Regions from separate parts of the Paenibacillus sp. FSL R7-0302 genome, predicted to be linked through region 2. Evidence: riboswitches for the same ligand, from Rfam matches in the RefSeq annotation. Region 2 holds a riboswitch; the other holds the start of a gene.
What was found. Region 2 has a riboswitch for S-adenosylmethionine ahead of MKY96_RS02155 (methionine ABC transporter ATP-binding protein). Riboswitches for the same ligand answer to the same signal wherever they lie in the genome.

Region 1 (4,398 bases), 4.1 Mb from region 2:
ACTGTTGACGGCCTCCTCTTCATCTATGAAGTCTATGAGATAAATACAATTTGAAATAAAAATAGTCCGTTCTCCCATCGTATCACAATCGGCTGTTCTTGAAAAATGTTTCGCAGCGCAGGACGGATAATTTCCCTTGTCCCATACAAAATTAAACAGCAGCGCCCGAAGGCACTGCTGCTTGTACGTTCTGCGAATCTCGCATGCCGGGCCAGGCCCGCTGCACCGCCTTATTCCAGCTCGCTCCGGGCGGCCTCCAGAGCCTGTCCCAGATCAGCGATCAGATCATCTACATGCTCTATGCCGACAGAGAAGCGCAGCAGCCGGTCATCCACACCGACCGCATCGCGGATTTCAGCCGGAATATCGGCGTGGGTCTGTATCGCCGGATAGGTCATCAGCGATTCAACACCGCCCAGACTCTCGGCGAAGGCGATCAGCCGGATATGGCGGAGCAGCGGCTCCACATAGCTGGCCTCTTTTACCTTGAAGGAGAAGATTCCCGTGTTGCCGGAGGACTGGCGGTTCTGGATGGCATAGCCCGGATGATCAGGCAGGCCCGGGTGGAAGACCTCGGCAATCGTCGGATGCTCCTGCAGATAACGGGCAATAGCCAGAGCGTTGCTCTCATGCCGCTCCATGCGCAGCGCGAGGGTCTTCATACCCTTCATCAGCTGGTAGCTGTCATTCGGCGCGAGAACCGCTCCCAGGGAGTTATGCAGGACAGCCATTTCAGCCGACAATTCTGCTCCCTTGGTCACGATCAGACCCGCCAGCACATCGTTATGCCCGCCCAGGTACTTAGTCGCACTGTGAACCACGATATCTGCTCCAAGCTCCAGCGGGCGCTGGAAGAACGGAGTCAGCAGCGTATTGTCTACAATCGTGAGCAGCCCGTGACGGCGGGCCCAGGTACATACGGCTTCGACATCCGTTATCATCATCAGCGGGTTGGTCGGCGTCTCAATGAATACAACCTTCGTGCCCGGCTGGCGGGCCGCTTCCAGTCCATCCAGATCATTCGTATCTACATAGGAGGCGCTGATGCCGTATTTGGAGAGAATCCGTTCCAGCAGCCGGTAAGTACCGCCGTACAAGTCCAGCGATACAATGAGATGGTCCCCTTGTCCAAACAAGGTGAACACCGTAGTCAGTGCAGCCATACCGGAAGCGCAGGCGAAGCCGGCATCTCCGGATTCCAGGGCCGCTGCCGCTTCTTCGAGGACAGAGCGGGTAGGATTTTTGGTGCGGATGTAGTCAAAGCCTGTACTCTGCCCAAGTCTAGGGTGACGGAAAGCCGTCGCATGATAAATCGGGTAATTAATGGCCCCGGTGGCGGGGTCCTCCATCGAACCAATCTGTGCCAGTCTGCTCTCAATTCTCAGTTTCTCATCCATCTCCATTGCCTCCTGATTAATTACTTCTATTAAGAATAAGTCAACCTCTCAGATAAATGCCCCGATATCGTAAGGAGTCTCCTGGTATACATAGTAATTGAGCCAATTAGCGAATAATAAGTTGGCATGGGCGCGCCAGACTGCTGGTGGAGTACGCGTCGGATCATCCTTGGGATAATAGTGCTTCGGCAGGGCAACCTCCATCCCCTTGGCGATATCCCGGTCATACTCCCATTTCAGCGAGAAGGGATCATATTCCGAATGTCCGGTGACAAAAATCTGCTTCCCGTCATGCGTAGCCACCAGGTACACCCCGGCTTCCTCGGATTCTGCCAGAATCTGCAGCTCCGGGTTCTGCTCAATATCTTCACGGGAGACGTCGGTATGGCGGGAATGCGGAACATGGAACACTTCATCGAAGCCGCGCAGCAGCTTGACATTATTATGGCTCATTGTATGCGGAAACACTCCGAAGCATTTGTCCGGCAGACTCACCTTGCGCACGCCGAAGTGATGGTACAGTCCTGCCTGTGCCGCCCAACAGATGTGCATGGTCGAGGTTACATTCTGCTTGCTCCACTCAAAAATCACTTTCAGCTCCTCCCAGTAGTTCACATCCTCGAACTCCAGCTGTTCTACGGGAGCGCCTGTTACAATCAAGCCGTCGAACCGGCGGTGGCTGATCTCATCAAAGGTTTTGTAAAAGCTCTTCAAATGCTCAGCCGAAGTATTCTTCGACGTATGAGAGCTGGGATGAAGCAGAACAACATCCACCTGAAGCGGGGAATTCCCGATAAGGCGCAGCAGCTGGGTCTCAGTAGTTTCTTTGGTAGGCATCAGATTCAGGATGGCGATCCGCAGAGGACGGATATCCTGATGGAAGGCCTGGCTTTCATCCATTACAAAAATATTCTCACCGGATAACACTTCTTTGGCCGGCAGGCTGTCGGGAATTTTGATAGGCATTGCTGTTCACTCCTTAACTGAAATGGGGTTCCACTTGGTGGTTCAACCTGAGGCAGGGTAGCGAAAAAAGACCTTTCCCGGGCGAGAAAGGTCATATCATGCAGTCATATGCGCCTCTCTCATCTGCCAGAGAACTTCCGCCGGACGAATAACGCCCTGCAAAGCTTCCGCAAGAATTAGCACCGTGCGTTCACACGCCGGTTGCCGGGTTTCATCGGGCTAGTCCCTCCACCTGCTCTTGATAAGATTTAGCTGTATTCAGTTGAATAACCTTAAGCATCTGAACGATGCTTTTTCTTAAATTTCACTTTAAATCATGAACCTCCTTTTCGTCAAGTCCATACAATGCTGAAGGGGCCTTATAACAGAAAACAATTTCTCTTGTAAGAGCCATATCCCGGCGTTATACTAGACAAGTGTTTCAAACCCAAAAACGGCGAAAAGAAGAGGTGAGAGAACAATGGAAGGCGACCCGGGCTCGCGAATAAGCGTGCAGAATGAACAACCACACAGGATTAACATCAGCTTGCCGGCGGCGGGAGCCCTTTTTCTTCATGCTCTCGGACCGTCTTTTGGCCTTCATCCATGATTGTACCACCGGCCAAGCTGATTTTTTCCGTGTGCTGAAATTAGCATACCCCTGGAGAAGACCAGGGACATAAGGAGTGAATCAGATGAAAATCCGGCTGGTGAATGCAGGGGTTTTTACGCCTATTGACAATATTGAAGAAACTTTAACCGCCCCTGCCGAGGGGTTCTACTGGATTGATGCGGATGTGGAGGACCTTGTAGAGCTTCAGCCTATATACGGCCTGCATGATCTGGCTGTGGAAGACTGTCTGAGTGAAGAGGATCAGCGTCCGAAGCTGGAGATTTATGAGAGTCATTATTTCATCGTGGTGAACAGCATCCGGTTCGATGATGAGGAAATCTTCCTCCGTGCGCTCAACGTATTCCTTGGCAGACATTATATTATTACCGTTACGAAGCAGAAGATCCATGAGCTGCGTGTCCTGAAGCCCGTACTGTGGGAGCAGGAGGTCAGTACGCCTGACCGCTTCCTGTATCTGCTGATCGACCTCGTTGTCGACAACTTCTTCTCGGTCGGTGACCGGATTGAAGCGCGGATCGAGAAGCTCGAGGAAGACATCCTCATGCATACCAAGAAATCGCATCTGAGCGAGATCATCGGTCTGCGCAGTGAGATTCTCTGGCTGAAGAAGATGCTCGGCCCGCAGAAGGAAGTTATCAACACGCTCAACAAAAAGGATCTTCGCCTGATCGACGATCAGCTGCAGAAGTATTTCAGCGATATCTATGAGAATGCGGTCAAGATCTCTGAGACCTTCGAAACATACCGCGATCTCATGGGCAACTTGCGCGAAGCTTATCAGTCCAGTATTGCGAACCGCGCCAATGAAATCATGCGTGTATTTACGGCAATTACCACTATATTCATGCCGCTGACCGTGATTACCGGGATCTACGGCATGAACTTTGACAATATCCCGGAGATCCACACCGAGTACGGCTACTATGGCGTCATTGCCGTCATGGTGACGCTAGGCTGCGGAATGCTCATTATCTTCCGTAAAAAGGAGTGGCTATGAAGCAGAGCGGACGAATACGAAGGACGAAGGCACCGTATACCCGGCTACCGGGACTCGGAGAGCCTTCGTCTTTTTGGTATGTCACCAGTATGTAATGCGTCTGCGCCGATCAGGAGCTCCGGTTACCAGGACCGCAGATTGGGACTGATGCAGGCCGTCAGTCACCCTCTTACAAAGGGGCAGCCATTCCAAGCGCCGCCGGATGCTCCCGCCGGAAGCGGATGCGGATCAGCCGCAGGCGTTCATAATACAGATCAAGTCCGTCAGCAGGTACGAAGTTGTCGCCGTAGGCTTTGTAGAGGACAGGCTTCAGGAAGTTGTCGCCGATCAGTTCATAGGCTGTCCAAATATTGTTCTGTTCTTCGGGACTCACTTCACTCAGCTCCAGGGCAATGAGCTTCTCAGCCGAGTAGCCGTCCTTCTCC
Region 2 (4,398 bases):
AAGAATGTAAGCAGTACTTTTTTCATCTGTAAATCCCCCTCTAATCCATATGGTTTATTGAATAAGGCTATATGTGGACGTACCTTATTTCCGTGTAAAATGTCTTACCAGCCGGTCACCGGCCATTTGCAGCAGCTGCACCAGAATCACCATCAGCGCTACCGAGATAATCATGACTTCCTTCTCATAGCGGTAATATCCGTAGCGGATCGCCAGGTCACCCAGGCCGCCGCCGCCGATCATGCCGGACATTGCGGTATACGAGACAAGGGTCACAACAGTAATGGTTACACCGGCAAGCAGACCCGGACGAGCCTCGGGCAGCAGCACGCGCATCACGATCTGCCCGGTGGACGCTCCCATGCCCTGCGCCGCTTCAATAATTCCCCGGTCAACCTCCCGCAGTGCCGTCTCTACCAGTCTGGCGAAGAAAGGCGCCGCGCCGATCACCAGTGCCGGAATCGTTCCAAGCACACCAATCGAAGTGCCCATAATGGCCTTGCTGAACGGAATCAGGGCAACCATCAGAATGATAAAAGGAACCGAACGCAGGATATTCACAACGAAGGATAATACCGAGTAAACCACCCTGATAATAACGTTATTCGACTTGCCCCATAAATATAACACAATTCCAAGCGGTAAACCAAGGATTATTGTAAATATTCCTGAAATTGCGATCATTTTGAGTGTAGCAATCGTAGCTTCCAGCATTTCTTCCCAATTGATTGTGCTAAAGTCCATTACAAAATCACCTCCACATCAAGACCTTGCGCTATGAGCTCAGTGAGCGTGGCTTCAACCGCACCCTCAGGTCCTTCGAACCGGACGATCAGCTGACCGTAAGGAACATCCTTGATTGTAGAGATGGTGCCATGGAGAATGGCGAAGTGAACCCCGGTTCCCTGAACCACCTGTGAGAGCGTCGACCCGTAAGTCTTTTGCCCGAGAAAAGTGATTTTGACCGACTTCGTGTAACCCGGCTGCACAGCATCAATCGCCTGCCGGAGCGGTCCGTCCGACTGGGTCTCACTGCGGATGAATTCTTTGGTCACCTCATGCTTCGGCTTCAGAAAGACCTCGGCCACTTCACCCTGCTCCACAATACCACCGCCATGGATCACGGCAACACGGTCACAAATGCTCTGAATGACATGCATTTCATGGGTGATCAGCACGATGGTCAGATGGAATCTGCGGTTGATATCCATCAGCAGGCGCAGTATGGAGTCTGTCGTCTGCGGATCAAGCGCCGAGGTCGCCTCATCGCATAACAGAACGTCCGGATCACTCGCCAGTGCCCGGGCGATTCCGACACGCTGCTTCTGTCCGCCGGATAACTGGGCCGGGTACTTATTCCAGTGCTCCTCCAACCCTACCAGGGCGAGCAGATCCTTAACCTTTTGTTCAATCTCGTTCCTTCCGGCTCCGATCAGCCGCAGCGGAAAGGCGATATTATCATATACTGTAGCCGATGAGAGCAGATTGAAATGCTGAAAAATCATCCCGATCTTGCGCCGCTGCTCCTGCAGTTGTCCCTGGCTGAGCGCTGTCAGCTCGACACCGTCCACCCACACCTCGCCCGCAGTCGGACGCTCCAGCAGATTAATGCAGCGGATCAGCGTGCTTTTGCCGGCCCCGGAGTGACCGATCACCCCGAAGATTTCACCCTTCTTAATCGACAGGCTCAGCGCAGAGAGTGCAGTTGCCTGCTTACTGCCCTTGCCATACACCTTGGTTATATCCTTCAATTCTATCAACCGCTGCGTCCCCCTTCTGTATTAACTTCCATCATTGCAATAAAAAAGACCCCCTACGATCCATGCAGATCGCAAGAGGCCCTGTGTGTATAATGACAATGCCTTCTCATCTGCCAAATACCCCTTAACCGGCGGCATTGTAGGAATTAGCACCATGACATTTGGATGCAGCTTAAGGCTGTATTCAAACCGGTTGCCGGGCTTCATCGGGCCTATCCCTCCGCCGCTCTCGATAAGATAATAGTATGAAGTTATATATTCCGTATCCTGTCAGAACTTAATGTATGCCTAAGTATATTCAGTTTCGAGTTTTTTGTCAAAGGTAAGTTTTTACGGACGGACATGCCCGGATTTCGGGCCTGGGGCCGCTTTGTTCTTGTGCCATTGTTCATTCCCGTACCTGTATGCGGCGGCCAGGGATTGGCATACCATCTCCAGGCTCTGCTTCAAATCCTCCAGGTGGCTGTCGAGATCCTCCAGACGAATCTTGTCATGCAATCCCTGGTGACGCTGCCAGAGGTCGTCGGTCATCTCCGCGTTCATGTAATGGATCTCAGCGTTGCGCCGCTTGCGCAGATTCTCCACCGGCTCCCGGTAGGAATTCCTGATTCGCTCCAGCTCATCCGCCAGCGGATGATGCGCATGCAGCAACTGAAATTGCCTCAGCACCGTGAAATAGGAGAAATGCGTCTTCACCTTGCCTGTATTGAGATTGTACAGATTATTCAGCACCGTGCCCAGCTTGTCCAGCAATGAGAAGACACGGATGAAGCCATCCTTGTAGAAATACACATATCTGGCGTACTCCCCCTGCTCCGTGGACGACATGTCGTCCATATAACCGGCTATCACTGACTTCCGGAAAAAGGCGGCTGCGAACCAGCTCTGCTCCAGCTCATCCAGAGAGGAGATTAGGCCGCGTGTCCAGATTTCCAGCTTGCGGTATTCATGGTCATGGTCTTCATGCGCCGCCATCTCCTTGCGCAGCACGGAGGCAGCCTTCGCCATGGACTCCATAGCTTCAGCCAGCACACCGCTGTTCACGCGGGGCGGCTCTCCAAGTAACGTCCGCAGCATATTTTGACCCTCCTTAAGTTCACTTCTACGCTAGAGGAAAATAACGGTTCCAGTTGCGGCCTACCCGCTTCGCAATATCCTCATTCGGAGCCAGCTCCTCCGGGTATCCCGGCTTCATCCGGGCATCTATAATAATCGGCAGCGTATAGCTGACGCTGCCCCGGTGTACCCCGGCCGCCGAATAGATATCATCTGCCGGATTGAAGCGGGTGAATACGGTCCACAGGAATGAGGTCTGCGTGCTTACCGCCTCTTCCGCCCGATCGACCAGCACAATCAGCGGCCAAGCGGTCTCCCTCTCCTTGAAGGCAGCCACCAGTCGCTCCGGCAGCTCCGGGTCCTCTTCATAGGATGCACCGGAAACGGCTAAACATCCTCCGCAATAAGGCACAGCGGCGGTGATTGATGGAAGCAGACCCTCTGTATAGGTCCTTGGCAGCTGACGGACCGGGCTGCCGATGCCCGCCATCACCGCCTTACTGCCATGATTCAGCTTACGTCCGGTATAATCCAGTGTATCCATGGAGGTATTGGCAAAGATCGTCAGATCCGATTGCGGATTGAAGCGCTCAAGCACCGTTTCCAGCAGCTTGGGGAAATCGGTAAGCTCCACCTGCACATTAGTCAGCAGCAGGAATTTGGTTAAGGAGAGCTGACCTTCCCCTAAGATACGAAACGCTGGCACCATATACTCGCGCGGATAGCTCTCCCTCACGACCGCTGAGGTCAGTGAATGCGAACCGGATTCGGAGTAGGACCACAGCGCTTTGACCGAAGGGATCAGCAGAGGATAGGCTGGAGCGAGCAGCCGCTGCAAATAATCCTTCAGATAATAATCCTCCTGGCGCGGCTTGCCGGTAATGGTCGCCGGGTAGATGGCATCCTTGCGGTGCCACATCCGCTGAACATGCATGACCGGGAAATCATGCTGCATGGAATAGTAGCCGGACTGGCTGCCGTACGGCCCTTCCGCTCTCCGCTCCAGCGGAGACACGCGCCCCCGGATGGAGAATTCCGCCTCGGCCGGAATCCGGTGCCCGCCCAAGGGGTCCTGCACCATAGGAAGCTTGCCGCCCAGCAGCAGCGAGGCCAGCAGCAGCTCCGGAATCCGTTCCGGGACCGGAGCCACTGCCGCCGCAATCAGCGCCGGCGGCCCGCCGATGAAGACAGACACCGGCAGGGTCTCGCCGAGATGCTCTGCCTGTGAGTGATGGAAGCCGCCGCCCTTATGAATCTGCCAGTGAATAGCTGTGGTGCTGTCGTCATACACCTGAATCCGGTACAATCCGAGATTATGATCCTTGGGGTTGGTGATACTCTCCGTATAGACCAGAGGAAGCGTGATGAACGCCCCGCCGTCCTTAGGCCAAGCCGTAATCCGGGGCAGCTCCTTCAGCGGGTCACTGCTGCTGCAGACACCGAGCACCGGAGCCTCTCCTTGCGGTATATTCTTGGTCCCTGCTCTCAGCAGCTCAAGCAGCACCGTTTTCTCCCGCCATAAACCGGCGGCTGAGGGCGGAACCAGCTGCTCCATCGCCGTTGTCAGCGACTTCAGCAGCTG

Region 1: linked by a shared signal. The riboswitch ahead of metA (homoserine O-acetyltransferase MetA) and the one ahead of MKY96_RS02155 (methionine ABC transporter ATP-binding protein) in region 2 are both predicted to bind S-adenosylmethionine.

What each region holds. Positions count from the first base shown of each region.
Region 1 is NZ_JBBOWB010000001.1:4,536,281-4,540,678, forward strand. It holds gene mqnC (cyclic dehypoxanthinyl futalosine synthase) at 1-2, opposite strand, end outside; gene MKY96_RS19645 (aminotransferase class I/II-fold pyridoxal phosphate-dependent enzyme) at 231-1,397, opposite strand; gene metA (homoserine O-acetyltransferase MetA) at 1,446-2,363, opposite strand; SAM riboswitch class I at 2,480-2,611, opposite strand; gene corA (magnesium/cobalt transporter CorA) at 3,038-3,973, shown strand; gene MKY96_RS19660 (HRDC domain-containing protein) at 4,143-4,398, opposite strand, start outside.
Region 2 is NZ_JBBOWB010000001.1:482,306-486,703, reverse strand. It holds gene MKY96_RS02165 (MetQ/NlpA family ABC transporter substrate-binding protein) at 1-26, opposite strand, end outside; gene MKY96_RS02160 (methionine ABC transporter permease) at 85-744, opposite strand; gene MKY96_RS02155 (methionine ABC transporter ATP-binding protein) at 744-1,760, opposite strand; SAM riboswitch class I at 1,864-1,999, opposite strand; gene MKY96_RS02150 (Cthe_2314 family HEPN domain-containing protein) at 2,091-2,837, opposite strand; gene MKY96_RS02145 (UbiD family decarboxylase) at 2,863-4,398, opposite strand, start outside.